4 regions of the Nitrincola salilacus genome follow, and region 1 is predicted to be linked to each of the others. Evidence: predicted binding sites of a transcription regulator. Region 1 holds the regulator's gene; each other region holds the start of a gene.
What was found. Region 1 encodes sigma-54, which starts transcription at its own class of promoters, with help from an activator protein. Its sites were predicted from a motif close to TGGCACNNNNNTTGCTNT; they were not measured.

Region 1 (7,791 bases):
ACACCGTTGAGCACGTCATCTGTAAAATCCACAGCCTGCTGCATATTCGACCAGTAAGCACCGCTGTAAATTCCCAGCCAGTCTACCGCGACCAGTGACGATCCCCAGATCCCGACCACGGCAAATATCATCGACAGCAGCGGCAGACACATGAAGCCTGCCCAGAAGCGTGGCGCAATGATTCTGCGCAAGGGGTCTACACCGATCATCTCGAGACTTGCCAGCTGTTCGGTCGCTTTCATCAAACCGATCTCTGCCGTCAGCGCAGAACCGGCGCGTCCGGCAAACAACAATGCCGTCACAACGGGTGCCAGCTCACGCAACAGGCTCAGGGCAACCATCTGACCGACTGCCTGCTCCGAGCCATAATCAACCATGATTGTATAGCCCTGCAGACCCAGCACCATCCCGATAAATAATCCGGACACCACTATGATCACCAGAGACAGCACACCCACAAAATAGATCTGCTTGATCAGCAATGGCAACATCACCAGAGGCTGGGGCTTCGCGACCAGTGCATGCATCAGTATCTGGCCGGACCGCCCGAAAGCGGCCACCTTCGACAGGGTTTTATGCCCAAGTCGCTGTATTCGATCTATCATTTAAGCTCCCCACCCAACAGATCTTGCATGAAATCAGGTGCGGGATAATGGAATGGCACAGGCCCATCCGGCAATCCCTGCACAAACTGGCGCACCTGTTCTGAATCGACTTCACGCAGCATGGCGGGCGTCCCGTGTGCTGCCACCTTGCCATCAGCCAGAATATAGATGTAGTCGGCAATCGACAGAGTTTCCTGAATATCATGCGACACGATGATGCTACTATGCCCCAGCGCCTGATTAAGCCGTTTAATCAGGTTTACCAGGACAGCCATTGCAATCGGATCCTGCCCGGCAAAAGGTTCGTCATACATCACGATATCAGGATCCAGTGCGATGGCACGAGCCAGGGCAACTCGACGCGCCATACCGCCTGACAGCTCTGCCGGCATCAGATGAATCGCCCCACGCAGACCAACCGCCTGAAGCTTCATCAATACGATATCGCGGATCATCGCATCTGGCAGGTCGCTGTGAACACGCAACGGGAAGGCGACATTGTCAAATACACTCATATCAGTGAACAACGCGCCACTTTGAAACAGCATACCCATGCGCTCACGCGCCCTGAACAGCTCATTGCGCCCCATGCGGGAGATATTATTGCCTTCGAGCAATACCTGGCCACGCTCCGGTGCAAGCTGTCCACCGATCAGTTTCAGCAAGGTGGTTTTGCCGCTGCCGGAAGGCCCCATGATAGCGGTGACTTTGCCACGCGGTATTGCGATGTCCACACCATCAAAAATGACACGTTCACCCCGCGAAAAGGTGAGTTCCTGTATATCGATAATTATGTCACTGAGCATGGTCGAAGCCGCAGCCTGTGAGGTTTCCGCTTCCATTCTGGCAATACCCTATCAATCACTGTCAACAAAGCCGCCCAATATATCATTTGCCAACACAAGTTAAAATGAGGTTCAGATTACCGCCTCGCCTGACCACACGATGAGATGAGTGGTTTCAAAGCATGACAGCCAGAACTGAACCTGAACTGAAGATCGCACAGCGATTGACCCCCTTTACCAGACAAAAGTTTCAACCTGACCGACATCCGTACGGGAATTGGAGTGAATTCAACAAATCCGATACGATCTGAAGCTGAGCTGGGTTAAACTTGTCGGCCATGAGACAAATGCTCCTGAGGAGCTGCCGATTCAAGCCAAGTGAGAGGCGAACCGATACTGCATGACAGAATTCAACTTTCTCGAAACCGGAAAACGCACAATAGAGATTGAGCGAGAAGCCGTTGATCTCCTGCTGAACCATCTGAATGAAACATTTGTACACGCCTGCGAGCTATTGATGCAGTGCAAGGGCCGTATCATTGTGACCGGCATGGGTAAGTCCGGCCATATCGGCAACAAGATCGCCGCCACACTGGCCAGCACAGGAAGCCCGGCATTCTTTGTTCACCCTGGCGAGGCCAGCCATGGCGATCTCGGCATGTTCACCGGTCAGGATGTCGTGCTGGCAATTTCCAACTCAGGTGAAACATCCGAGGTCGTGACCATACTGCCTCTGATCAAGCGGATGGGGGCCCCTCTGGTCAGCATCACGTCCAACCCCGAGTCAACTCTGGCCAGAACAGCTGACATCAATCTGCATGTTCCTATTGAGCGCGAAGCCTGCCCGCTCAATCTTGCACCGACTTCCAGCACAACCGCACAATTGGTGCTCGGCGATGCGCTGGCCATTGCGCTGCTTGAAGCTCGCGGCTTCAGTGCCGAAGATTTTGCCATCTCTCATCCGGGTGGAAGCCTGGGTCGACGACTGCTGTTAAGGGTTGAAGATATCATGCACAGTGGCGATGACATCCCGCGCGTGACGATCTCGACACCGATCCGCGAAGCCTTGATGGAGATCACCCGAAAACGCCTGGGAATGACCGCCGTGACGGATGACAACGGCGTACTCAAGGGTATTTTCACCGATGGTGACCTCAGACGTACTCTGGATCAGGAGATAGATCTCAAGCACACGGCCATCATCGATGTCATGACAGTGGGCTGCACAACCGTGCAGGCCCATGCGCTGGCTGCCGAAGCACTGAAAGTGATGCAGGAGCGCAAGATCAACGCGCTGTTGGTCACTGATGCTCTGGGGGTCCCGATCGGCGCACTCAACATGCATGACATGCTGAAAGCGGGAGTGATCTGATGACACATGATCTTTCCACTGCATTGATCAACCGCCTTAAATCGGTTCATCTGGTCGCTTTTGATGTCGATGGCATCCTTACCAATGGCCAGCTTAATTTTCTGGCTAATGGACAGGAGATCAAGTCCTTTAATACGCTGGATGGGCTGGGCATCAAGCTGCTCCATCAGGCTGGACTGGAAACTGCAATTATCACAGGTCGCAGCTCACCTCAGGTTGAGCTGCGTGCCAAGGCGCTCGGCATCACCTACCTGATGCAGGGACGCGAAGATAAGCTGGCCGCATTGAAAGAGATCTGGACCGACACCGGACATTCTGCCGCTACAACCGCTTATATAGGGGATGACTTGCCGGATCTGTCTGCCATCATTACAGTGGCCTTTGGCGCAACCGTCCCTGATGGCCACGCCCTGGTACGCCAGGAAGCTGACTGGTGCACCAGCCGTCGTGGTGGAGAGGGAGCTGCTCGCGAGTTCTGTGAAATCATTCTTGCCGCACAGGGCAAGCTGCAGGCGCTTTTCGAGGAGTACCGCTAAGTGTTTTCATCGATTCGTCTGCGCATTCTGCTGGCGCTGCTGATCATGGTACCCTTACTGTTGTTCTGGGGGTTCTTCGGCATCCCGACCGAAACGTCATCAGAAAGGCCTCCCCTGCCAGATGAAGTGGACTTTTTCATCCGTGATGCCCGCATACAGCTATTTGGTGTTGACGGTCAGTTGCAACAGGAGATCACCACTCCCTTGGTGCAACACCTGCCAGGCCTGGAACAGGTGCAGATGATGACACCTGTGCTGACCCAGAGTCGAGCAGACGGATCGGTGCTCGAAATCATAGCCGATGAGGCCTGGATGCTGGACGATGAAAGCAAGATTGAACTTGCAGGGGATGTACAGGTTATTGATAATCCTGTACAAGGCACACCCATTATCATGACCACAAGCGTTCTGGCCCTGTTTCCACCACAGGACTTCGCTTCGACAGAAGCAGCCGTAACTCTTACAGATGGCCAAAGCCGCACAGATGCCATTGGTATGCAGGCCTGGTTCAGTGAGCGACGTGTTGAGCTGCTATCAGAGGTAAGAGGTATTTATGTCAAGAATTAAACAAGTGGCACTATTGTGCCTGAGCAGTTGCTTGCTTCTGGCAAACGCTGCACACGCCCTGCCGAGCGACAAAGATGAACCTATCTACATCAGTGCAGATCAGGCCAGCATGAATGAGCAGACAGGCGTTACCATCTACAGTGGCCGCGTTGAAATACGTCAGGGCAGCATGCTGCTGCTGGGAGACCGTGTAGAGCTGCGTCGTTCATCCGATGGCGAAATTGAACGCATCATCTCAACCGGCACCCCTGCTGAGTTCCATCAACAGCACCGCGAGGGGCAGCCACTGACCAAAGCTTACGGCCAGAACATGAATTACCACGTTACACAGCAGCAGGTCACCATCACCAATCAGGCCCGTGTGGTTCAGGGTAACGACAACTTCACCGGCGAACGTATCGTATACAACATGGATCAGGCGGTTGTGGATGCATTCGGTAGCGAAAGTGGTGGGCAGCGTGTTGAAATGGTCATTCAACCCAGAAGCAGTGGAAACTGATTATGGCAATGCTTGAAGCACTCCATCTGGCCAAGAGCTACAAAGGCCGTCAGGTTGTGCGTGATGTATCACTCAAGATCAGCCAGGGAGAGATCGTGGGTCTCCTCGGCCCCAACGGCGCAGGCAAAACCACCTGCTTCTACATGATTGTCGGTCTCGTGGCAGCGGATGAGGGCCATATCCGTATCAATCAGGATGATGTCACAGGCATGCCGATGCATGGCCGTGCACAGCGAGGAGTCGGTTATCTGCCTCAGGAGCCCTCGGTTTTCAGAAAGCTCAGTGTACGTGATAACCTGATGGCAATTCTGGAAACACGCAAGGAGATGAGCAAGGCCGATCGTGAAGAGCAACTGGAAGCACTGCTGCAGGAGTTTCATATCACGCACATCCGCAACAGTCCCGGTATGGCGCTGTCGGGTGGCGAAAGGAGACGCGTCGAAATTGCCCGGGCACTGGCAACAGAGCCCACCTTCATACTGCTGGATGAGCCATTTGCCGGCGTTGACCCCATTTCGGTCAATGATATCAAGCAGACGATTCGCCATCTGCAGAGTCGCGGTATAGGAATTCTGATCACCGATCATAATGTCAGGGAGACACTCGATATCTGTGAACGCGCTTACATTGTCAGTGAAGGAGCCATCCTCGCAGAGGGAGATCCCGAGACAATCATGGCGAATAAGCAGGTCAGATCAGCCTATCTGGGCGAACAGTTCAGGCTATGATGACCACTATCCACCGTCTAACCTCAAGTGATAATACTGGCATATGAAACAAGCGCTACATCTCAAGATTGGCCAGCATCTCACGATGACACCTCAGTTGCAGCAGGCGATACGGCTGCTGCAACTGTCGACGCTTGATCTGCAGCAGGAGATACAGCAGGCGCTGGAAAACAATCCACTGCTGGAGGTCAGCGAAGAGGAGCATGAGCCAGAGACCGCGTCGATAGAGGAATCCTACGACACCTCTTACGAAGATGCGCACGAAGACAGCTATGACAGCAAAAGCTACGATGAGAAGGATGAGTTTCAGCCATCCGGTAACTCAGAGATTGTCAGCAAGAGCAATACGGAGAGTACTGACAGTCGGGCCGAGAGTGATGACAGTTTTGACGGCCCGGATACCGACAGTGAATGGAGCGAACAGATCCCCTCTGAACTGGCTACAGACAGCAGTTGGGATGACACATACCAGCAGCAGAGCAGTAGTGCATCATCCGACGACTGGCCAGACAACGAGAATGATACCCGCGAAGACACCCTGCAGGACCATCTGAACTGGCAGTTAAATCTGACGCCAATGAGCGATGCTGATCGCATGGTCGCTGAAGCCATCATTGACGGCATCGACACCGATGGCTACCTGAAGGTTTCAACCGAAGAACTGCTCGAGCAGTTCAAAGAACAGGAACCTGATTATTTTGGCGATGCCGAGCTGGATGAAATAGAAGCCGTTCTGCATCGTATCCAGCAGTTCGATCCTCCCGGCGTAGCGGCTCGCGATCTCAGTGAGTGTTTGATCATCCAGCTGCGACAGTTTGGATCCTCGCTACCCTGGGGCAAAGAAGCGATAAAGCTGGCCTCGGATCATCTGCCGCTTCTGGCAAGCCACGACTATCGAAGCCTGATGCGTAAACTGCGCGTCAAGGAAGATGATCTGCAATCGATCATCTCACTGATTCAGTCACTGAATCCGCGCCCGGGCTCCAGCATCATCTCCAGTCAATCTGAATATGTGATCCCTGATGTCATTGTCAGCAAGCACCGTGACGAGTGGATTGTTACCCTGAATCCTGACACCTCGCCAAAACTGCGCATCAACACTCAATACGCAGATTTGATCAGAAGGGCTGACAACAGCGCCGATAACAACTATCTTAAAAGTCATCTACAGGAAGCTCGCTGGTTCTTGAAGAGCCTTCTCAGCCGCAATGACACACTACTGAAGGTTGCCAGCGAAATCGTCGAAAGACAGCGAGATTTTCTGGATTTCGGTGAGGAGGCAATGAAGCCCATGGTGCTACACGACATTGCGGAAGCTGTTTCCATGCATGAGTCCACCATTTCCAGGGTCACCACGCAAAAGTTCATACATACACCGCGCGGCATCTTCGAGCTCAAATATTTCTTTTCCAGCCAGGTCACGACTGCTGACGGTGAAGGCGCCTCCTCCACCGCTATTCGTGCACTGATCAAGAAGCTGGTTGCAGGTGAAAACAGCGCAAAACCACTGAGTGACAACAAGATCGCTCAACTGCTGAAAGAACAGGGCATTAACGTCGCAAGGCGAACTATCGCAAAATATCGCGAAGCGCTGAGCATACCACCTTCTAATGAGCGCAAGCGTTTGCTTTAATAACAAACAGGCACAGAACAAACCTTATCGTGCCTGACAACAAGGAGAAGCCTTATGCAGATTAATATCACTGGCCATCATGTAGAGCTGACTGATGCACTGACCGAATATGTGCATGCGAAATTTGAAAAGCTGGAGCGCCATTTCGATAACATTACCAATGTTCAGGTTATCCTCACTGTTGAAAAAACCCGCCAGAAAGCAGAAGCTGATGTACATCTAGCAGGTGGAGAACTGTTTGCGACAGATGAACAGGATGACATGTACACCGCAATTGATGGGCTGGTTGATAAACTTGATCGGCAGGTTATCAAGCACAAGGAAAAAATGAAGTCTTTCAAATAACCCACTAACCAAGACCGACATTACCCTATGCATATCTCCGAGCTGCTGACCGAATCCAGAACACTATGCCACATGGATGCGGCCAGCAAGAAAAGAGTCCTCGAACTGGCCAGCGATACCCTCGCTGCCCAGATCGAAGGACTGGAAACTGAAGAAATCTTCAGTGGTCTGCTTAATCGCGAAAGACTCGGTAGCACCGGGATAGGTGATGGTGTGGCAATTCCGCACTGCCGCCTTCCCGGCTGTGAACAAGCGCTGGCGCTGCTCATAACACTTGAGCAACCCATCGACTTCGATGCGATCGACAACCGACCGGTTGATCTGTTGTGCTGCCTGCTGGTACCGGAAAATGAAGCCGCACAACATCTTCAGACTCTGGCCAGCATTGCCGAACTTTTCAGCAACAGCGATGTGCGTGAAACTCTGCGCAACTGTACCGACAGTCACTCGCTTTATCAGGCGCTGGTGGCCACCTCGGGTAACGGGAGTTAACAGATGAAACTGGTCGTCCTCAGCGGCCGCTCCGGCTCGGGCAAAAGCACCGCCCTGCAGGCACTGGAAGATATCGATTTTTACTGTATCGACAACCTTCCAGCCCTGCTCCTGCCGGAACTCATTGGTCAGATGTTGTTGGCGCCAGATCGTCCTGAACGATTGGCCGTCAGCATAGATGCCCGCAATCTGGTCAGCAACTTGCGTCAGGTACCGGATATTTTGCGCA
Region 2 (7,791 bases), 1.2 Mb from region 1:
CGCGGATGAATATACCGTCTATTTTCAGGTAATCGACCGGTAACAGCTTCAAATAGCCAAAGGATGACAAGCCGCTGCCGAAATCATCCAGAGCGAACTGGCATCCCAGTTGTTTCAACTCCTGAATAAAACTTCCGGCATGAGATGGATCTGACATGGCGGCCGTCTCAGTGATTTCAAAGCAGATATATTCGGCTGGTACTCTGTGCTTCCTGACCTGCTCGCGGATACACTCCAGCACATCCTCTCTGCCGATTGAGGTACCCGAGAGGTTGATTGAGCAGAAAAGAGGGGCACCATGTTGCCTGATCTGATCACCCATCCAGGCCAGTGTATTGCGTATTACCCAACGGTCTATCTGAGGCATCAGCCCAAAGCGTTCAGCGGCAGGAATGAAGGCACCGGGAGGAACGATATGCTGCTTATCGTCCAGTAATCGGATCAATATTTCGTAATGAGGTATGTCGGCCCTGTTCTTATCCAGTGGCCTGATGGTCTGGAAAAAAAGCCGGAAACTGTCGTGATCTATCGCATCCTGTATACGACTTCCCCATTGAATTTGCCCTTGTCGTTCGATCACCTCCTGATTTTCAGGTTCATAGACATGCACGCGGTTACGCCCAAGATCCTTAGCGGTATAGCAGGCGGTATCCGCATTGCTCAGCACCTCATCGAGCGTGCCACAAAGTGCATTTATACGCACTATGCCTATACTCACGCCAACCGAGAACACCTGCCCCTCCCATGAGAATCGGAAATCGGCAATCACCTGTCGAAGTGACTCGGCAAGCTCCACTCCTTGCTCGAGTGGGCAGAAAGAGAGCAGGGCTCCGAACTCATCGCCCCCCAGCCGGGCAAGCGTATCACTCTGACGCAGAACAGGCTTCAACAGTCCTGAAAGCTGTTTGAGTAGTACATCTCCGGCGCGGTGACCACAGGAGTCATTGACCAGTTTGAACTGATCCAGGTCCAGATAGCAAAGCAGGTGTTCAGAGTTGTTTAGCTGCGCTTCGCTGATCAAAGCGTCAAGTCTGCGTTCAAACTCGCGCCGATTGATCAGGCCCGTTAGTGTGTCATGCACCGCCTGAAAGGTCAGCTGCGCCTGCAAATGACTGTGCTGGGTAATATCCTGAATCGCAATGACCCATCCAATCCTTTTCCCCAGATGATCGTGCAGGGGAGCAAAATTCAGCTGTATCTCGGCTCGCTCGCCATGATGATTGACCAAAGAGAACTGATGATACTTTCCAGCTACACCAGAGGGCCCAGCTACACCAGATGGTCCAGATCCGTCTGACGGTGCGTCCTGTGTGTTGCATAGAGATGAGAGTGAAACAGGATCATTTTCGCGAGTATACAACTGGATCACCTCATCCACTTGCAAACCAAATGCCTCCTGCTGCCCCCAGGCGGTCAGACGTGATGCCATCGGATTAAGATATATCACCTTCATGGCATCATCACAGGTAACAACAGCTTCAGTAATCGCTTCTAGTGTCACCTGTGCTAACTCTGAGTGGCGGTGTAACCGGGCTTCCATCTTTTTGCGCTCACTGATGTCACGGATCACGGCACTGTATTGAACACCATCATCTGTCGGGCTGGCAGCCGTTGTGACCTCAATTGCGAACGAACGCCCCTGGCTGTCTTGTGCCACCAGTTCGTGAGGACCTTCATGGTGGCTGGATGCCAGTCTCGGTAGCAGATCGGCCAGTGCGGTTCCGGGAAAGTGTCTGCTCGTGTCATCATGGAGGAGGGCTCCGGCAGGCTGTCCAACCATATCATCACTGGTTCGTTTGAACAGAAGCTCCATGCCCGGGTTTGCACTGGTGATGACACCTGTTTTTGAGAAGGTGATTACACCATCACGCATATCTCGGATAATCAACCGCGTGCGCGTCACCATGCGATTCAGGTTTGCCATCACACGATTATATTGAGCGGCTATCTGACCGACTTCAGTAAAGGGCTCCACTGGCACCCTGGCTTTCAGGTCCCCCATGCGCTCCTGCAACTGCATTGCATTCAGCAGCTGACTCAGTTCGGTTCTGGCACCATGCTCAGAAACATTCAGCCCATCCTCTTCAGCCTGCTCAGTTACGCGCAGGGGAATGAATCGTTTGAGCAGCATCAGAAAGAGGTATGCCAACGGAAAGACATACAGCGCACAGGCCACAATTCCCATCAGTTGCACCTGAAGCTGCTGCAACTGTGTCAGCCCGGTATCAAGCCGTTGTGGGTCTCCCAGTAGTGCAACGGCAATCGTTCCCCAGATACCGGCAGCAAGATGGACAGGCACTGCTGAAATGGCATCGTCCAGTTTTTTGCGCAGCATCCATTTTTCAGCCATCACCATGACAACTGCACCGATTGCACCAATGACTGCGGCATGCGGAGTGCTGACGGCATGACATCCCGCCGTGATAGCAACCAGCCCTGCGAGCGTGCCATTTATAGTCAGCGGCGTGGTCTGGTTTCGCTCGATCGAAACATGTCCCATCAGCATGCCGACAATACCGCCACTGGCTGCAGCTATCAGCGTGTTCACAACGATGCCGGGTATCTCTTTACTGAACCCCAGGGTACTGCCACCATTAAAACCTATCCAACCGATGATAAAGAAGATCATGCCCAGCATCGACAGTGGAAGGTTGCTGCCGGGGATATGCCTGACTTTGTTCTTTTTGAAGCGCCCCTGTCGAGGTCCAACAGCAATCACAGCTGCCAGGGCCACCCATCCACCCACACTGTGTACGACTGTGCTACCGGCGAAATCAACAAAGCCAAGCTTTTCGAGCCAACCTGAATCCGCATTCAATACACCACTCCAGGCCCAGTGACCGAATACAGGATAAAGCGCCAGACTTATCAGAATCGTCAAAAAAATATAGGTAATAAAGCGTGTTCGCTCGGCAATGGCACCGGATACAATTGTGGCAGCTGTTGCGCAAAAGGTGAGCTGAAAGAAAAAGAAGCTCGCATGCCAGACACTGTCATCCTGACTGAAGTCAGCGGCAAGCCATTGTGTATCTAGCCTTGTTGGCTGGTGGTCACCAAACATGATACCGAAGCCGAATAACCAGAAGAGCATCGCTGCGACGAGTAGATCAAATGCATTTTTCAGTGCGACATTGATGGCATTCTTGCTTCGAGTCAGGCCAGATTCCAGACAGAGAAACCCACCTTGCATGATCAGCACCAGTATTGCGCCAATCATCAGCCATAAAGCATTCAATGCCTCATTTTCGCTCATCGATCACCCCTGATGGACACTGATCGACCCAACAAGGTGCATGGATCAGATCTTCGCATGGAAACGACTGCTCTATGAGTAAGTAGCAGTTTCTATGCCAGAACTTACTTATGCCAAAACTTATGCCTGACCCGGAACTCCACTGGTAATGTAGCTATACTTTTCATCTTTAGTGTCTATCTTTTGTATAGATGGATAGCACTATCTGTTTCGGGCAATATAGGTTTTTCATTCTGTTATGGTGCCTAGATGCGTAGTCGCCCCTTATTTCCGGTCATTCTTCAGGTCAGCGGTTTGCTGGCAGTGATTTTCATAGCCATTTTCTTTCTGTTTCAGACAATCAATCGCAATGACCTGGAAACATCACTGCAACGCGATTCTCAGTCGCTGAAAAGCGCGTATGACATCTCAATCAGTAACCTGAGCCAGCAGATGGTTGTACTCGCTTCTGTCTTCACATCAGACCCTCAGGTTCAAGAGCTGTTCTTCGCTGCCCGCAACATGGTCAGAGCAGAGGGTGGAGGTCGGGGAGCTGAGGAGTCGGCACGCTTGAGGGCAGCGCTGTTTCAACAGGTGTCAGATGGTTGGATATCAATGCAGAATAGCTTTGGCCTCAGGCAACTGCATTTTCATCTTCCACCGGACTCCACTTCATTTCTTCGCGTGCACGTGCCAGATCAGTTCGGCGACAAACTCAGTGATGTCAGACCAATTCTGGCGGCAACCAATCATACATTGACAGCACAAACCGGGTTTGAAATAGGGCGGTTTTACTCAGGATTGCGTGGCGTAGTGCCGTTCTTTTATGAGTTTTCAGATGGCCACAGGGAGTATGTTGGCACGCTCGAAGCAGGCACCTCGCTGGATGATATGATTGAACGACTGGATCGGGATCTCGGTGCTGGCATTGCCGTCACACTCAGTCATCATGCGCGCGACGCGGTTTCCTGGGATGAGCTTGATCCAGAGGAGCGCACCTCTAACCATGAATGTCGCTGTTATATTGAAGCAAGTACACGTCCGGACCTATTGACCTGGCTGGATAATGGGCTGATATCACCACAACAATCCGGCTTTGCACTCAATACATCACTGTTGGAGTGGGAAGGGAAAACATATCTTATGACTCAATTTCCAATGCGGGATTTCCTTGGCGAGCAGCAGCCGAGTCGTGAGCCTGTCGGCACTGTTATCATGTGGCAGGATAAAACTGAGTTGATCAGTAGCTGGAGGAAGAATCAACGCTACTTGTTGTTATCCCTCCTTGTGGCATTTTTTGTTGCCACTACACTGGTTATCTGGCTGCTGAATCTGATGCGCAAGGGGCTGCAACATCGTGTAGATATAGCGACAGAAGAGCTTGAGAAAACACATACTCAGCTCGATTCATTACTGGCTGCGTCTCCTGCTGTCACTTACAGTGTCTCGCTGGAAACCCATAAAGTGACTTACATTGCACCGAACGTGATGCACAAGCTAGGTTACAAGGTGAATGAGGTGTATGCCAACCCAAACTGGTGGAGTGACAACATTCATCCGGATGATGTAGGCAAGGACACAATTCAGGCAGACTGGTCTCAGTGGGAAGATGATCGAACTGTCCGTCGCTATCGTTTCTATCATGCATTGGGCAACTGGCTCTGGTTGGAAGACCGATGCAAGGTTGTTCGCAATCAACAGGGTGTAGCAACTGAACTCGTGGGTAGCTTTGTAGATGTGACCGAGCAGCAGGAGACAGAAGAAAAACTCAGAGTCACACGCAAAAGACTGGAACTGATTATTGAGGACTTTCCCGGTGCACTGATGATAGAAGATGAGCGTCGGTGTGTTGTTCTGGTCAATACAGCCTATTGTCGAATTTTCAGGTTTGAAAAAAACATGAGAACCCTGGTCGGTTCCGATGCCAGAAAGCTCATGTCCGAAAGCATAAGCGCATTTGATGAACCAGAAACACAGCAGACACAGATGGATTCACTTCTGGAGATGAAACAGCCTTCATTCAACGATGAAGTGATTTTTGCCGACGGACGCACCATGGAACGTGACTTTCTTCCTGTCAGTGAAGGCAGTGAGCACCTGGGTGTACTCTGGGTATATCGTGACATCACGCTCAGAAAGCAGCGTGAAAGCGAACTGCGAAGGCTCGCCACAACCGACACACTCACAGGACTGGCCAATCGTCGTTATTTCCTCGACAGATTGACTCAAGAGCTTCTACGCACGCGGCGTTATGATGCAATTGTCTCATTGCTGATGCTGGATATTGACCACTTTAAATCGATCAATGACCGTTTCGGCCATGCTCAAGGTGATGAAGTGCTTAAAATCTTCAGTCAGGTGTGTCAGAACAGCTTACGTGAAGTTGATTTTATCGGACGGTTGGGTGGCGAGGAGTTTGCGATTGCGCTTCCCGGTACAGATATTGAAGGGGCACTTCAATTTGCAGAGCGGCTTAGATCGACCATTGAAGAGACAGTCATCCCTTTACCTGATGGTACTGATCTCAGGGTGACAGTCAGTATTGGCCTGACCAGACTCTCAATAACAGATCTTAATGTTGACACCCCTTTGGCAAGAACTGACGCAGCTCTCTATGAAGCCAAACATCTTGGCCGCAATAGGGTAGTCGTGACATCAAAGGTGGTGGTATAAGATTGTTGGCATAAAAAAACCGCAGACCCTGCCAGAGATCTGCGGCTGAATATGGTGCAAGCACCATGAACAGACTACCCTGAACGGATAGATGTTCGACCTGTCAATGAGATTTAATAATAATACGATGTATTATCATTTGCAATAGCGAATATGCATTTGTGTGCATTTTTTACGTAAAATAATTTTTCATGATGGACATACAGAAAAAATAGGCTACTCTTTCTGGTTAATTATCCTCCAACTAAAATAATAAGTGGTTAATATTTGATGTGGTATGTATATCAGGAAGATGGGATGCTTCGTATCTGTTGCTGTCGCAAGTCCTTACGCTCATCTATCAGACGTTTCTGGCACTATTAATGAGGAATACTAAGCGTAATCTCTCGCTTGGTACGTTTGTGCTGATCAATACGGCACTGATTTGCCTGCTGATGATATTAATCGTGCTCGCAGTGCGCTTACTTGTGATGTACCCAGCATTCATTGAACAGGCTGAAGAGCTGCAACATCGTGAGCTGGATAGTATTCATGCGGGCTTTGCCAACGAGTTGGATGGCCTGGATGTCCAGGTGGATGACTGGGCGACATGGACCGAAACAGCCGACTTCCTGCGTGGAAACAAACCCGAGTATGCTGACGACAACCTGATGCCAGCGGCTCTGGATGCGTTAAAAATTGATATGCTGATTCTGTCTGATCTTCAGCGCCAGCCTGTCAATAGCATTCTGGTTGATGAAACCGATGGTTCAATTTTGATGCGCCAGCCCGCATTCATTGAATTTACCGAGTCCATGCTGGGAGATTTTTCATTCGTACCTGATGCTCCTGAACATCGCCATGCCGGTTTTACTGCATTTAATGGCACACCTTTTCTGTTTGTAACACGCGCGGTACTCTCTTCGACACGAGAAGGTCCAGCAGCTGGCTATCTGACCATGGTGAGGCAAGTTGATGGCAAAGTGCTTGAGCGCATCTCAAGAGTTGCCCGCGTTGACCTGTCGCTGTTAAGTGATGTCAGTATTGCACCTGTGTCAGAAGAGCAATGGACAAGTGCTTTTGATGGACTTCAGATACAGCGCTACCGTCCTCTGATGAACACGGAAGGGCAGGTTGTTGGAGTGCTTCAGATCCGCCATACGCTTGACAGTATCCCGGAACGACTGGATCTACTGACTATTCTGATCGTATTTTTTCTGGCTGTTCTGCCTCTTCTGATGATGGCGGTGACGTCCTATCTGATACTGACACCGATCAGGCGTGCGAATCTGGTTGTATCTAAGATGCTCGAGATAGGGCGTCCCATACAGATACGACAGAGCCTGCTATTCACCGAGCTGAATCAACTTAGAGACTCATTCAACAGCCTTGTACATCTTGTTGAAAAGCAAAGAGTAAAGCTGATTCAAAAATCCAATATCGATGGTTTGACTGACATAGCAAACAGGCGAGCTTTTCAGGAAAGGCTCGAAGTTGAATGGCGAAGGGCGATGCGCTCAGAGAATAGCCTTTGCGTCATTATGCTCGATATTGATCACTTCAAACTTTTCAATGACAGCTACGGACATGTTGCCGGCGATGATGCGTTGATCAAAGTTGCTCAAATGCTCAGCTCGCAAGTACAGCGAACTTCAGATTTTGTTGCCAGATATGGGGGAGAGGAGTTTGCTCTGATTCTGGTCGGTCTGGATTATGAGCAACTTGAACAAATGATGCTGAATATTGAAGTAGCACTGGCGAGCCTGTTCATTGAGCATTGCTCATCTCCCACCAGCCAGTATTTGACGGTCAGTATGGGGGCCTGCATGATAGAAGCACCAGGTGATTGGATGATCAATGAGGAGCCTAGAACCCTTCTGCGCCAAGCAGATGAGGCCCAATATTTG
Region 3 (7,791 bases), 2.1 Mb from region 1:
ATGGATTTATACTGTGCTTACAGATTTCACACAATACACGGCATGAGCAGCAGTCCGGCCTGCTCACCAGTTACGACTACGACGAACTGGGCAAACTGATGCAGGTGGCACTACCCAGTGGCCAGCTCACCGATCATCTGAGTAGCGTACGCCTGCTGGTCAACACCCAGACAGGTGCGATCGCGCAGCGCATCGACTATGATGAATTCGGCAGAGTCCTGTCCGATAGCCAGCCGGGTTTCAACTCTAAGGCAAACGCGAGACAAGAGAGTCAGTCATGCGTGTAATCACTACGGTTCTCAGCCAATACGACCGCGACAGTGGTAGGTGGCTCAGCCGTGACTACAGCTTATGGTTATTTGCGATAGGTCGCCTAAGAAATGAGCCGGAAACACAAAACTAAAGGGTTCGTTGTTGCTGTGCAGTTTCTGTTTTTGTTTGTTATGTTGGTGTATTTGGCGGTAGTGCTGGTACTGTCTATCTGGGATGGGTGCTTGGTAAATTATGCGCAAATTTGCGTAAGGAGTGACTTCGCGGGCTTCGTGCTACTGTATGCAATTCAGTTTGTTGCGGCAGTGTTTTTATTGTTGTACTTGGTCAGATTTTTCAGGCGATGGCCAAATGAACTATGTCAGCTTGATGCGAAAGGCGGTGTGGCTTTCGTTTTGACGTCGATGCTACAGCTACTGGGGTTTGTGGGAAAGGTGTTGCTTGCCGTTTTGTTAGTTTTTCTGCTTGCTGCCGGGTGGAAGGTGCTGTTTTGATTAGGCAGGAGTACAGCCTTTTGTAATTCCGGATGGTGATTTTGTAGCTCTTGATGCATGACAGGGAAAGAGTATGCGAGTGATTAATCAACAGTTAGCCAGCCAGCTTCTAGATCCATCCGGTATCAGAATTGGTGATTGGAATGAGCTGCTATGCAGTCTTCAGCTTGGAGGTGTATTACACCGGTCGTACTCACCCCCAGCAGAGGCACTCGAATTGTATGTTGCTGCACATCGGCTTGCGCAATGGGTGATCTCTGGCAACTGGACTTTATTGCAAGTTGATAACTCGACATCACCCACAGAAGATGAAATCGCTGTTTTTGAAAAGCTTATTTTTAACGGTGAACAATCTTGGGATGTGGCGGAACAGCGCACGTTTTTACTTGAGGGAGCAGAGCGACTGTCAACTTTGGTGCTGCTAATTTACTTCGCACTGCTCTTCACATGGCATATTCATCTAGCATCGGAAGCCTCATTGGAGGGGCGGCGTCTTGCGCTCCAAGATGGGGGGGCTTATTTCTACGGAAATGATTCTACTCTTCAAGATGCTGATGAGCTGATTGTCAGTTTAACCACTGCACCCTTAAAGCTGTAAACGAGCAGATCCGCTGCGAACCCTTCACAACATGATCCGCAGCTTGGTGCTGCGACTGATTATACAGTAAGTCTTAGCCCAGGTGTGCCAGCGAAAAGCGTGCCCGGAGGGGGCTTTATCATAGAATGGATTTATTCACCTTCAGAGGTGTTTAGAAAGTAATGAAAATCCCTTGTTATAAAAGAATCAATATTCCTGTTCTAATTTTAGGAGTCGCCTTGCTTGTTGGGGCTGGTGTCATCATCCATACAGGCAAAGTCCGACTTCTACAATTGGGTGATGAAAGGTATATCCTTGCCTTTATTCAGTTATTTTTTGGTATTCTCTGTGTTGCTTTGTCGACTCAGCGCTGCTGGGGCAAGAAAAACAACCTGTAAAAAAGATCTGTATCTATCACCTGGTTGTGTGCACCTACAAAGCAATACATCGTTTTGGATGTAGTGGACGACGCGGGAAGGTGGTGCTTCGTCAGGGGCATTTCCACTTTGGAAGTCAACGCTTTGGAGTTGAGCGAGCTGGCAAAACTCTTTTCACGTTGCGCGGATGAAATGGATTAAGACGAGGGCTGGGAACATGAGCATTTGTCAGATTATCTACCCCTCATCCTGATTACCCTCATTAATCTTCTTCATCCGGTAGGCAAGTCGCGAGCGGGTTAATCCCAGCAGTCTGGCGGCGGCTGACAGGTTGCCGTCAGACTGGCGGACCGCCTCGCTGACCAGCAGCGCTTCCAGCTTGTCGAGGGAGGGGCCGACTGCGTTGGCTGGGGCGAAGCGTCGAAACTGTTCCAGGGCCGATTCTTCGCTGTCCTGACTCAGCTCTCCTTCTGAGCTGATGGTGTACAGCAGTGCTCGGGTGGTTTCTTCATCCCGGAACAGGTGAGATAGGTCGATAAGTGATCCATCTTCGGCGGCGATGACACCCCGCTCGACAAGATTCTGCAGCTCCCGGATATTGCCGGGGAAGCGGTAGTTGAGCAGGGAGCGCATCGCTTTCAGGGTAAAGCCCCGGATGTTGCGCTCGTGTCGCTGGTTGTAGTACTCAAGAAAGTGGGACAACAGCAGTGGTATATCGTCACGCCTCTCTCGCAGGGGGGGCAGCAGAATCGGAAATACATTAAGCCGGAAAAACAGGTCTTCGCGAAACTCCCCTCTGGCGACCGCTTCGCGCAACTCGACATTGGTTGCGGCGACCACCCGTACATCGACACTGATGAGGCTGGTACCGCCGACACGCTCTAACACCCCCTCCTGTAATACTCGCAGTAGTTTACCCTGGGAACTTGGACTGAGTGTGGCGATCTCGTCGAGGAACAGGGTGCCGCCATGGGCGCGTTCGAAGCGGCCGGGGCGTGATATTGTGGCACCGGTAAAGGCGCCTTTGTCGACACCAAACAGCTCTGACTCGATCAGCGTTTCGGGAATGGCGGCGCAGTTGATGGCTATGAATGGCTCCTCTTTGCGGGTGCCAATTTCATGCAGCATACGGGCAAACAGCTCTTTGCCCACACCGGATTCGCCGGTAAACAGTACGGTTGCACGGGTGCTGGCAACCCGTCGCAACATGTGGCAGGAGGCAATAAAGGCGGAGGATATGCCTATTAACTGACGTTCACCCAGAGCCGGCAATTGAGTGTTTGCAACCGGCAACGGCGCGGCGGCAGGTAGCGATCCTGATCCTGTATTGCTCTGACTGACAAAATCTTCAGCATTCAGATAACGCAGATCTTCATCGACATCGCCCCACTTCTCTACGGTCTTACCGATCACGCGGCAGGTGGAGTGTCCCATCGAGCGGCACTCTACCTCCCGGAATACCGTCAGACGCCCCAGCAGTGTGGTCACGTAGCCCATGGCATACCCCAGTTGCATCCAGCATGCGGGTTCGGTTCCTATGCCGTAGGCGGAGATATGTTCATCATCTTCGCTGGAGTGATGCCACAGAAACTCGCCATCGTAGGTGCCTTTTTTCGGATCGAACGCAAAGTGTATGGTTTCAACCTGCACCACTCCCTCCAGTGAGTGCAACTGAGTGCCGGCAAAGAAGATCGCTTCGGGATCGGCATCGGGCCAGCGCTCCCGCACCAGTTGTGCATCCCGCACTCCGGAACTGTAACCCGCCCGGGTCAGTAGTCCCCTTGCCCGCTCAATACCCAGGCGTTCGATCAGCTCGCGCCGCAGGCTGCCCAGCGTTGAGTTATGCATCAACACCATCCGTTGGCCGTCCAGCCAGATACGTCCGTCTTTAGGTGAGAAGTGCAGATGCTCAGACAGTTGACCAAAATCCAGGCCTGAGCCTTCGGTGAGGTTGTCACTGTCGCCCGCTGGTAGTTCAGCAGCGGGCGTTTTTGGCAGATTCGGTTGACCTGAAGCGGGAGTGGAAGGCATCGGGTTGTACTCATCTTATCGTTATTTTTAACAAAAATATTAAGTGTTTCTGCAGTATTTAACAAACTTATCAATTGTTATTGAATTAAACAATTGTTGTGCACTGCAATTAGAAATTAAAACTTCCGCTCTATAACAGCCTGTATTTGCATGCGCTATGTGGATGTTGCGTTGCAATAAAAAGAGCCTCGAAAAAATCTGGCACAGCGATTGCTCTATCGAGATAAGAATAAAAAAATCCGTCCTGATCTGTATTTGGACGGGCAACACGCTGGAGGTTCTATTGTGTCGAATGTAGATGGTGACTCAGGTTTGTTGAGTTCCTCCCACTGGGAGGGGCTGATTTTCGATGGTAGCTGGAAAGCAGCTAACGGTGGCAGTGCCGCAGTGATTGAGCCGGCAACAGGAGTAGAACTTACCCGAACCGGTATGGGGGACGCTGCCGACATCTCTATTGCTGCGCGCAGTGCGGCTGAAGCTCAGGCTGAATGGGTGAAAATGCCCTGTCGTGAGCGGGCAGAGATTTTTTATCGTGCTGCTGAAATCCTGCAAAAAGATTTTGAATCGGCAAGAACCTGGATCGCCCGCGAAACCGGTGGTCTCTTTGCCAAGGGCGAGCATGAGGTGCGCGAGGCTATAGTGATTCTGCGCCGGGCGGGATCGATGCTGCTTGATCCGAATCAGGGTCTGGTGCTGCCTTCGGCATCTGGCACGCTTTCCTTTGCCAAGCGCCAGCCTCTGGGTGTTATCGGGGTGATCTCGCCGTTCAACTTCCCTCTGATTCTTTCTCTGCGTGCGGTTGCGCCTGCGCTGGCTGTCGGTAATGCCGTGGTGCTTAAGCCAGATCCGCGTACTCCCGTGAGTGGCGGTTTCATTATCGCCCGCGCATTTGAACAAGCAGGGCTGCCAAAAGGCCTGTTGCATGTGATTCCTGGCGGGGCTGATGCCGGTGAGTCGCTGTGTACCGATCCTCATGTGCGCATGATTGCTTTTACCGGGTCGACTGCAATCGGGCGTCGCGTCGGTGAGCTGGCCGGACGCCATCTGAAAAAAGTGATGCTTGAGCTGGGTGGCAAAAGCCCCCTGATCATTACCGAGGATGTTGATCTTGATATAGCGGCCAGCAATGCCGCCTGGGGAGCCTGGTTCCATCAGGGGCAGATCTGTATGGCATCAGGAAAGATCATTGTGCATGAGTCGATTGCACAACAACTGATTGAGCGCCTGGTAGCTAAAGCCACTCACCTGCCTTTCGGTAATCCCGTGGATGGCAATGTAGCGCTTGGGCCGATCATCAATCGCAGTCAGTTGGAGCGTGTCGACGCCATCGTTAAAGACAGTGTTGCCGCTGGAGCCGTGCTGGAAGCCGGAGGAGAGCCTGAGGGCCCCTACTACCGGCCGACAGTCTTGTCGGGTGTTAAGCCCGGGATGCGCGCCTACAACGAGGAGTTCTTCGGACCGGTGGCCAGCATCATCACTTTCCGTGATGACGAGGAGGCGATCAGCATCGCCAATGACACTGAGTATGGACTGGCTGCGGCCGTTATCTGTCGCTCAGTGAGTCGGGCAACCGCAATCGCTGATCGTCTGAGTGCCGGCATGGTGCATGTCAATGATCAGACCGTCAACGATGAATGCATCAACCCCTTTGGCGGGCGTGGCGCTTCCGGTAATGGAGGCAGCATCGGCGGGCCTGCGGACTGGGATGAGTTCTGCCAGTGGCAGTGGGTCACCGTCAAGGATGCTCCGCATGCGTATCCATTTTGAGATCAGTCATTCAGTTTAACCCCTTTAAATCTAGCAACATGGCTGGCGCCCCCCCTTCACGCCACCGTGTTGCAAGGTTTAATTCAAAGCAAAGGAATAACAATATGAATAACAAATTCCGCTTACAATCCATGTGCTTGAAATCTCCAAGGCTGAAGCCACTGGCTGTGGCCGTCTCACTGGCTGGCGTGATGTGCATACCCAATGCACTCGCCTACCAGATCGATACCGGTAACCCCGATATCCGCCTGCGTTGGGATAACACGCTGAAATACAGCAATGCGTTCAGGCTTAAGGAGCGCTCCGATATTCTGGTTAATGATGTTAACTACGATGATGGTAACCGTAACTTTGATAAAGGCCTGATCTCCAATCGACTCGACTGGCTGACGGAAGTAGACGTCCGCTATAAGGATTATGGTGCTCGTGTCAGCGCGGCTGCCTGGTATGACTCGGTTTATAACCGCAGCAATGATAACGATTCACCCTTCACCAATAACTCCACCAGCGTTGCATTCAATAAGTTTACCGATGAAACCCGGGACCTCCACGGGCGTAAAGCCGAGCTGATGGATGCCTTTGTTTACGGAAATTTTGATCTGGGCGATATGCGCAGCAATCTGCGTCTGGGGCGTCACTCGCTGGTGTTTGGTGAGACCCTGTTCTTCGGTGCCAATGGTATTGCAGATGCACAGGGCCCCATCGATCTGATCAAGCTGCTTTCCGTACCTAACACACAGTTTAAAGAGGTGCTGCGGCCGGTTAATCAGCTCTCAGGTACTTTGCAGATCAATCCTGAACTCTCTCTGGGCGGCTACTACCAGTTCTCCTGGGAGGAAACCCGTCTGCCGGGTGTGGGTAGCTATCTGTCAAATATCGACTGGGCAGGCCCCGGCACTGAGTCGCTGCTCGCGGGGCCCGGTGTGCTCTGGAAGCATACCTCCGATGTGGAACCGGATGATTCCGGACAGTTTGGTCTGCAGCTGCGTATCGCTCCGGAAGAGAGTGATTTTGAGTATGGTCTCTACTATGCCCGTTATCACGCCAAGACCCCTTCTGGTTTCTACTTCGATCCGGTAGGGCAGAGTATCCGTACCGTTTATGCTCAGGATATTGACACTGTGGGTGCCAGCGCCACGACCTCTATCGGTCAATTGAATCTGGCTGCTGAGGCGTCGATGCGCTTCAATGCTCCACTGAACAGCGATCCGCAGATCTCCATCGGCCAGACGGCTGATAATGATGACAACATCCTCTATGCCGTGGGTAACACCGCTCATGCCAACCTCTCTGGCATATTCGTGTTGCAGCCAAACGCTTTATGGGATGGTGGTGCACTGTTGGGTGAGCTGGCGTGGAACCGGGTTGTTTCCATCGATAAGAACCCGAATGCGCTGGATCCTAATACCACGCGTGATGCCTGGGCGATGCGGATGATCTTTTCACCAGCGTACTTCCAGGTGTTGCCAGGTCTTGATCTCGAGCTGCCGGTCGGTCTCGGTTACAACTTCGGAGGCCGTTCCGGTGCTGTTGCCAATATGAATGGCGGTGCATCTAACGGTGGTGATTTCAGTCTGGGCGTGCATGGAACCTATCGCAATACCTGGAAGTTTGGTGCCAGCTATCTTCGCTTTCTGGGTGATGAATTCAGTTTCGTGACGCCCCAGAACTCAGCGGCTCCAGCTCTCTCCTTCAAGCAGACCCGGGGTGATCGCGACTTTCTTTCGTTCTATGTCCAGCGCAGTTTCTAACCGAATTCAGTGGAGATAAAAATAATGAAAAGAACACTAAAAGTACTAGTTACAAGCATCACGCTGGCTCTGGCCTCGCAGTTGTCGCTGGCTGCAGTCGATGCGCAGACCGCTGAGCAGCTTAATACCACACTCACTCCATTTGGCGCAGAACGGGCAGGAAACGCAGATGGCACTATACCCGAGTGGCAGGGCGGCTATACCAGCGTTGCTGAGGGTTACAAAAATGGTGAGCCACGTCCGGATCCCTTCGCCAGTGACAAGCCGCTGTTCACCATTACTGCAGCTAATATGGATCAGTACAGTGATCAGTTAAATGATGGGCTCAAAGCCCTGTTTATGAAAAATCCCGATTTTCGCATGAACGTCTATCCCACTCAGCGCTCTGCAGCCGCACCGCAGTGGGTATATGACAATACATTTAAAAATGCCACCAGTGCTGTGCTGGCGGCAGATGAAACATCTGTCAGTGGTGCTTATGGTGGCATCCCCTTCCCGATACCTGCAACCGGTGCCGAGGCGAT
Region 4 (7,791 bases), 690 kb from region 1:
AACTGTCAGACCGCCATGCGTCACAGCCACGGGGGATACCCGCACATTCTGGCCAATGACGATGGTACCGGTGCGTGAATTGATAATGATCTTGGCCGTTTCTTCTGCAGGCTGCACCTCCAGATTTTCAAGTACCGACAGGAAAGATACACGTTGCGATGCATCGCGCGGGGCTCTGACTCGGATCGATGTCGCATCCAGAGATGCCGCTACATCTGGCCCAAGCAGGCCATTGATCTGCTCAGCTACACGGCGAGACGTAGTGAAGTCCGGGTTGTTCAGATTCAGAATCAGACTGTCACCCTGTGCAAAAGCATTCGGCACCACACGCTCCACTGACGCGCCATTGGGAATACGGCCAACGCTGGGTACATTGACCGACAGGCGGGAGCCATCACGCCCTTCGGCACCAAAGCCCGCGACTATCAGACTGCCCTGGGCCATCGCATAAACCTCACCATCCGCTCCTTTAAGTGGTGACATCAACAAAGCACCACCTCGAAGACTTTTGGCATCACCGATGGTTGAAACAGTTACATCGATCATCTGACCCGGTTTAGCGAAAGGTGGCAGATCAGCATGAATGGCAACTGCAGCGATATTCTTGGAGTTGGGATTGATATTCGGCGGAATAGCCACACCGAAGTTATTCAGCATGTTACGGAAGGTCTGGGAGGTGAAGTTGGTTTTATCACCTGTTCCATCCAGGCCTACCACCAATCCATAACCCACCAGTTGGTTGCTCCGAACGCCGGATACCGACACCAGATCTTTGAGGCGTTCAGCATAGGCTGATGAACAATAGAGGCTCGCCAGTAGCACGGTGATCAGTATGCGTTTCATTCACATATCTCCTGTTAAAATGGCCAGCTTCAAAAGGGCCAGAGCGGGCTGAAAAAGAAGCGCGATACCCAGCCCATCACGTTCGCATCATTTGTCGCACCAGTACCACTGTAGGAGATTCGGGCATCAGCCAGACGCGTGGAGTCAACAGTGTTATCCGGATTGATGTCCTGAGGCCGTACCAAGCCACTAACACGGATATATTCATCCCCCTGATTCAGCGTCAACCACTTCTCACCCCTGAGCAGCATGACTCCATTGGGATAGATCTCATGTACCGTCAGGGTGATATTGCCACTCAGACGGTTGCTCATATCCGATGAGCCAGTACCATCAAACGCACTACCTCCACTGATTGATGCACTCAGTGGGTTGCCAAACAGTGCCAGATCCTGACCACCGATATTGGGTGCCCCGACATTCACACTGGTGTTCTTGTCGGCGGATGTACTCGAACTTTTCGATGATTGTGTACGCTCAGCCAGATTGACGGTAATGATGTCACCGACACGATGCCCACGCCCATCACCATACAGACCTACACTTGTCGAAGCGTTGTAGATCGCTCCGTTTACCGGCTTCGGTGCCTGCATCATCTGTGGCTGCACAGGTGCATAGTAAGGGTTATCCGGTTTAGGCGGGCTGTTCACACACCCACTGAGCAACAGGATTGCCAGTAACATCAGCGTCGATCTGATAACCCTTGTCATGCCACGTACCTCATCACCCTATTCAACTCACTTAACCCTGCTATTCAGACCTGCTATCCAAACCTGCTAACTAAAACTGACTACAGCTGCTGGGTCGCGAACGACAGCATCTGATCAGCCGTTGAGATCACTTTTGAGTTGATCTCATAAGCACGCTGAGTCGTGATCATATTGACCAACTCCTCAACCGCATTCACGTTGGAGCCTTCTATCCAGCCCTGATTGATAAAGCCAGTGCCATCTTCGCCTGCAATGACCACCTGAGCCGCACCACTGGCGGCCGTCTCGATAAACAGATTTGAACCAGTTGCCTGCAAACCCTGCGGATTGATAAAATTGGCCAGCTCTATCTGTCCAAGATCCTGAGGCTCAACCTCACCCGCTATGACAGCCTGAACCGTTCCATCCACACCAATCGATACCTGGACAGCCCCCTCAGGTACGTTTATTTCCGGCTCCAGCGGAAAGCCTTCCGCAGTCACTATCTGCCCTTCATTACTGAGGTGAAACTGGCCATTGCGGGTATAGGCTAATTCACCGTTGGGCTGCAGCACCTGGAAAAAACCTCCACCACTGATCGCCATATCGAATGAGTTATCGGTGACCTGCATCTCACCGGTCTGAAACATCTTCTGTGTACTGACCAGACGCGTACCGTTACCGACTTGCAGACCGGAGGGCAGTTGAGCATCTTCAGCATTCTGTGCGCCCGGCTGGCGACGGATCTGATACATAAGATCTTCGAAAACCGCCCGATCTTTCTTGAACCCAACCGTGCTGACGTTAGCCAGGTTGTTTGAGATGATCTTCAGATTAGTGTCCTGCGCACTTAATCCGGTTTTAGCAACATGTAAGGCACCATGCATGACATCTACTCCAATTCTGTTATCGACTCAGCGCCATACCTGACGCAATAAGTACCTATAAACCTTCTCTACCAAACCTGTTCTGCCACATCCGTCCTGCCAAATCAGTTCTGCAGTATCCGGCCAGCCGCGCTCGAATTCTCTTCTGCATTTTTCATCATTTTCACCTGCATCGAAAACTGCCTCGACAGGCTGATGATGGATGTCAGCTCATTGACCGCATTGACATTACTGGACTCGACATAGCCGGAGCGTAACTGTACGCCCGCAGCAACCGGCAAAGGCACCATGTCATCTGTACGCATCATGCCATCCGGCCCTTTGAAAAAAGTACCCGGTTCCGGCAGGACCGTTTTTATCACATCAACCTGAACCAGGGCTGCCGCAGGGTCACCCTGAGGGCGAACCGTAATGGCACCATCGTAGGAGATATCTACCTGTTGTGCCGGCGGCAATACAATCGGCGCCCCGCCCGCGCCAAGAACCGGCAAACCATTGCCTGTCACCAGTTCATTGGCGGCATTGATCTGCAGCTCCCCACCGCGGGTGTAAGCTTCCGTGCCATCAGGGGACTGCACGGCAATCCAACCAGGCCCATGAATAGCGATATCCAGATTGCGTCCGGTTTCAATCAATGCTCCACTGCTGAGATTCGTACCAGGGCGCTCACTCTGGGAGTACACGCGTGAGGCATGCCCGTCGCCAAAGACCCGCATCGCCCGTGCCTGCTCAAAATCCGCCTTGAAACCATTTGTGGTGACATTGGCAAGATTGTTGGCACGCACCTGCTGTCCGAGCATATTTTCTCGGGCTCCTGTCATGGCGATATACAGTGATTTATCCATTATCTCTCCTGTCTCTGGGGTAAGCATCTAAGGTAAGCAGCTAAGGTAAAAAATTGCCGCCCAGAGTATTTACAAAGAAATAATGCAAAGTCTGTGCCATAACGCAATGACGTAATGACGCACGCAGAGCCTATAGGGAAAAGAGGGCATAAAACGAAAACGGGTGACTCAGCAGTCATGTGCCGAGCCACCCGTAAGGATTCAGAAAATCAGATCAGATATTCAGAATCGTCTGTGTAATGTTATTCGCGGTTTCCAGCGTTTTAGAGTTGGCCTGGAAGTTACGCTGCGCCTGAATCAGGTTGACCAGCTCGGTCGACAGATCCACGTTGGACTGCTCCAGCGACGCTGAACGCAATGTACCGTTGAGACCGGTACCAGGTGGGTTGAGAATCGCATTACCTGAAGTCAGAGTCGCGATCCACTCGGTATCACCGCTCGGCTGCAAACCATTCTGGTTTTCAAAGGTCGCAAAGGCAACAACACCAAGAGACTGATTCTGACCGTTACTGAAAGAAGCGATCATTTCACCGGTTGGGGCAAAGGTTACGCCGATCAGGTCGCCTTTGGTATAACCATCTTGCTGCTGATTCTTCACGATGGAAGCAGAAGCAAACTGGGTAGAGTTAGTCAGATCCAACTGAATGGTCGTCAATGGGTTGGCCGGATCAGCACCTGAAATAGTGATCTGCGGCACCTGGCCACCTGCCGGGAACGCCTCTCCATTGATGGAGCGTAACAGGCCATTGGTCGGATTGAACTGAATCAGGATCGGACCCACCTCTGTTTCACCACCACCACCCAGCACCTCGGCACCGCCCCCAGGTTCACCCCAGTCACGGATTTTACCCAGATCCAGAATCTCCTCACCATTCAGGTAAGCATACATTCTGTAAAAACCGAGGAAGGAATTATCACCTTCTATCAGCTCATTCGGGTCAGCTGCTGCAGTCGTGCCTGCGGCTGGAAGCGCAGTACCAAACCCTACTTCAGACGGCGAGCCAGCATCAGTTGTCACTGAGGGACGGTACTGATCAGCAGGAATATCACCCTCAGTAGCCTTAAAGCGGATCTGAATCTGGTAGTTAGTGCCGGTCTGCACTATCTGGACTGACTCCATTGCAGGGTTACGATCCAGAATCTGAGCTTCACGAGCGACAATAGCCTCAGCGATCTCCTGCTGAGACTGAGTACTGTCAACGGTGATATTCACTCCCCCAAGACTGATCGTACCATCACCCCCCGGCGTGATATCATAGGTTCGCACCTCATTGGCATCCCTGTGTGGGGTCGCCGCATTATCCCGTATCAGAGCAGTGGCTGCTTCTGTGACAACAACATCACCGGCATCCGTAGCCCAGGCGTTCAGTTCAAAACGCAGTACACCGCCAACCAGTGTAAAAGACTCAGGGTCGATCCTGTTATCGCGTGCGGCCAACGCCTCAAGCTTGGCGGGATCAAGCGCACCCGCGGTAGACACATCCAGACCCGAGACCAGCACATCATCAATATTACCGACCGTGAATTCGAAATACTCACGCACCGGTCGTTGTTCAGCAAAGTTGTATTTGATGGTATGTTCATTACCCAAACTATCAAACGTACGCACGGTTGTTGTGTAGGTGAAAGAGCCCGGCTGATCCTTATCATAGTTGGGCAGCAGTAAGGAAGCATCCTCCCGAGCATCAATATTGAAAGACAGATCAATGCTTTCCGTTGCCTTTGGCGGACTCTCTTTCTGGGTCACCGCCAGATTACCGATCGGTAGACGGTTTCCCTGCTCATCCAACCCATAACCCTGCAAAAACTTACCGCTTTGCGAAACAATGGAACCATCCTTGTCCAGCTCAAAGTTACCGGCTCGGGTATACGTTACGCCACCCTGACCATCATCCAGCTGAAAAAAACCGGAGCCATTGATCGCCAGATCCAGGTTGTTATTCGTGAACTCAATAGTACCGGCACTGTAGTCCTGCGATATATTGGATACTGTCACACCAGAGCCCGGTGTATTGCTCGATCCAGCACCGACAACCGATGTCGCATAGATATCACCGAACTGAGTGCGTGATGACTTGAACCCGACGGTACTGGTGTTGGCAATATTATTGCCCGTAACATCCAGCATGGTTGAGGCGGCTTTGAGACCTGTAATGGCGGTATTGAATGACATGGCTAACCTCTCATTTATCCAATCTGTCTGACGTCGTTGATACCAACCGAACCGCCATCTGTATTAACTTTCATACCGATACCGTTCTGCCCCAGCGTCACACTGTTGACGGTATGTGCGATATAACTCTCTACTGTCTGATACTCACCGTCACCTTGGCGTGCCTCTGCAACAAAACGATATTTTCCTGGAGGCATATCCAAACCAGCCCAGGCGAAGTTATGCTCACCTGCAGACTGATTTCCCATATTCACAGCATCTATCAGATTCCCTGCACCGTCATAGACTGACACTTTCAGATCAGACACGCTGGTTTCAAGCGGCACCATGCCCCTGACGGCACGATCCTCAGTCAAAATACCGGTATCCGTTTTCACATAAGCATTTCGCCCCACCATCGCTGAAGCCTGCAATGCCGCCTGAGAACTCAACAGCGAGTTACTCATGCTCTCTACCGTATTACTCATGTTCGCCATGCTCTCAACCATGGTCATACTGGAGATCTGCTGCATGAAATCAGTTGTCTCAGCCGGACTCGTAGGATCCTGGTTCTGCAACTGGGCAATCATCAGCTTCATGAACATCTGACTTTCGTCGCCCGGCCCTTTGGCTTTCTGAGCTTCTGATTGGTTATTCTGGTTTATCTTGTCAAAAACATTTTGACCAGTACCGTTAATAGTGCTCATGAGAGCCCCTCTATTTAACTTTAATAGCTAACCCTGACACTGATCACTGACCCAGCGTCAGCGCTTTCTGCAGCATCTGTTTGGTTGTATTCATCACATCAACATTGATCTGGAAAGAGCGTGACGCCGAAATCATATCGGCCATCTCTTCCATGATGTTCACATTGGGGTAAAACACGTAACCCTGCTCATCTGCCATCGGGTGGTCCGGCTCATAGGCCTGACGCAATGCTGCCTGGCTCTGAACAATATCCAGTACCTGAACGCCCTGACCAGGCGCAAGACCCGCTTCACCACTTTGCAAAACAGACTCCTCTGGTGCACGCAGTGCAAAAACTGGCTTACGCGCACGATAGGTTTCACCTTCGTTTGAACTGACACTTTCAGCATTGGCCATATTACTGGCCGTTGTATTCAAACGAATCGTCTGAGCACTCATGGCAGAGCCGGCAATATTGAATACGTTAGATAAAGACATGATTACTCACCCTTGATCGCTGAATTAAGGCCACTGAACTTGCTGTTCAAAAACTCAAAGGATGCCTGAAAGCGGATAGAGTTTTCGGTAAAACGTGCTATCTCTTCCTGCACTTCCACCGTATTGCCATCAATGGAGGGCTGGAGTGGCTGGCGGTAGAGCAGATCCGCCGCAAAATCAGGCGCTATCAACCCAGAGAAATGACCTGCTTTAGTCCCTTTCAGGGCAACCGGTTCCTGTACCGCCTGCTCTCCCTTCAGCACAGCACTGAAATCAATATCACGCGCCTTGAAGTTCGGTGTATCGGCATTGGCAATATTATTCGCAATGATCTCACTACGGCGCGTACGCAATAACAGCGCGTCAGGATGAATACCAAGTGCATTATCGAAGTTAATTGCCATGATTGCCTCTGAGTTCTTTTACGACAGCATAAAGCTCATATTGCACAGAAAAATGCAAAAGACATACCATAACTATTAAATTATTGATTTTTAATGCATAAAGGGGATTTTTTAAAGTTCATTGCCACCTAAGCGGCAATGAATTACCGCCTTAGCGGCAAATATGGAAACCTGGAGAGTAGAAGCGGCATCAAATCGCCTGATAAATGATACCAGGACGGCAATGGATCATCTTGTAGATATCTGGCATGCCAGACAGGGATTCAGACGCACCCAGAACCAGATACCCTCCTGTTTTAAGCTGTTTACGCATCTTGCGAAGAATTTCAGCTTTCACATCAGAAGAGAAATAGATCAATACGTTACGGCAGAAAATAATATCGAACTGCCCCAGCGTTGAGTACTGCCCGAGCAAGTTGAGACTCTGAAACTTGACCCGACTCTTGATTTCGGGCCGAACCTGCCAGACACCATCAGCAGACTGTTGAAAAAAGCGCTTGAGTCTATCCTGTGACAGCCCCCGCCCCAGTGCCAGCATCTCGTACTCTCCACGCCGCGCCTGATTCAGCACACTGCTTGAGATATCCGTAGCCACTATTTCCGGCGCCGTCATTAAAGCACCTGGCTTCAGTTGCTTATACTCCTCCATCACCATACTGATGGAGTAGGGCTCTTGCCCCGTCGAGCAGGCAGCGGACCAGAGTCGAAGCTTCTGAGAGCCACTACCCGTCATCTCAGGCAGAAGTTTATCACGCAGGATATCGAAAGGGTGGATGTCACGAAACC

Region 2: the regulator sigma-54 is predicted to act here: its motif matches at 3,336-3,353, upstream of amt (ammonium transporter).
Region 3: the regulator sigma-54 is predicted to act here: its motif matches at 3,949-3,966, upstream of ACK3CJ_RS03540 (benzaldehyde dehydrogenase).
Region 4: the regulator sigma-54 is predicted to act here: its motif matches at 3,346-3,363, upstream of ACK3CJ_RS19415 (flagellar basal body rod protein FlgF).

The regions. Positions count from the first base shown of each region.
Region 1 covers NZ_CP176580.1:3,524,030-3,531,820, forward strand. The annotation lists gene mlaE (lipid asymmetry maintenance ABC transporter permease subunit MlaE) at 1-605, opposite strand, end outside; gene ACK3CJ_RS16300 (ATP-binding cassette domain-containing protein) at 602-1,411, opposite strand; gene ACK3CJ_RS16305 (KpsF/GutQ family sugar-phosphate isomerase) at 1,791-2,762, shown strand; gene ACK3CJ_RS16310 (KdsC family phosphatase) at 2,762-3,298, shown strand; gene lptC (LPS export ABC transporter periplasmic protein LptC) at 3,299-3,865, shown strand; gene lptA (lipopolysaccharide transport periplasmic protein LptA) at 3,852-4,364, shown strand; gene lptB (LPS export ABC transporter ATP-binding protein) at 4,367-5,092, shown strand; gene ACK3CJ_RS16330 (RNA polymerase factor sigma-54) at 5,136-6,725, shown strand; gene hpf (ribosome hibernation promoting factor) at 6,780-7,070, shown strand; gene ptsN (PTS IIA-like nitrogen regulatory protein PtsN) at 7,098-7,562, shown strand; gene rapZ (RNase adapter RapZ) at 7,566-7,791, shown strand, end outside.
Region 2 covers NZ_CP176580.1:2,339,176-2,346,966, reverse strand. The annotation lists gene amt (ammonium transporter) at 1-3,253, opposite strand, end outside; gene ACK3CJ_RS11200 (sensor domain-containing diguanylate cyclase) at 3,503-5,905, shown strand; gene ACK3CJ_RS11195 (diguanylate cyclase domain-containing protein) at 6,268-7,791, shown strand, end outside.
Region 3 covers NZ_CP176580.1:766,968-774,758, forward strand. The annotation lists gene ACK3CJ_RS03525 (hypothetical protein) at 99-287, shown strand; gene ACK3CJ_RS03530 (hypothetical protein) at 838-1,362, shown strand; gene ACK3CJ_RS03535 (sigma 54-interacting transcriptional regulator) at 1,956-3,749, opposite strand; gene ACK3CJ_RS03540 (benzaldehyde dehydrogenase) at 4,035-5,516, shown strand; gene ACK3CJ_RS03545 (DUF1302 domain-containing protein) at 5,621-7,267, shown strand; gene ACK3CJ_RS03550 (DUF1329 domain-containing protein) at 7,292-7,791, shown strand, end outside.
Region 4 covers NZ_CP176580.1:4,213,199-4,220,989, forward strand. The annotation lists gene ACK3CJ_RS19400 (flagellar basal body P-ring protein FlgI) at 1-843, opposite strand, end outside; gene flgH (flagellar basal body L-ring protein FlgH) at 873-1,553, opposite strand; gene flgG (flagellar basal-body rod protein FlgG) at 1,634-2,419, opposite strand; gene ACK3CJ_RS19415 (flagellar basal body rod protein FlgF) at 2,524-3,264, opposite strand; gene ACK3CJ_RS19420 (flagellar hook-basal body complex protein) at 3,479-5,437, opposite strand; gene ACK3CJ_RS19425 (flagellar hook assembly protein FlgD) at 5,452-6,123, opposite strand; gene flgC (flagellar basal body rod protein FlgC) at 6,167-6,601, opposite strand; gene flgB (flagellar basal body rod protein FlgB) at 6,604-7,005, opposite strand; gene ACK3CJ_RS19440 (CheR family methyltransferase) at 7,196-7,791, opposite strand, start outside.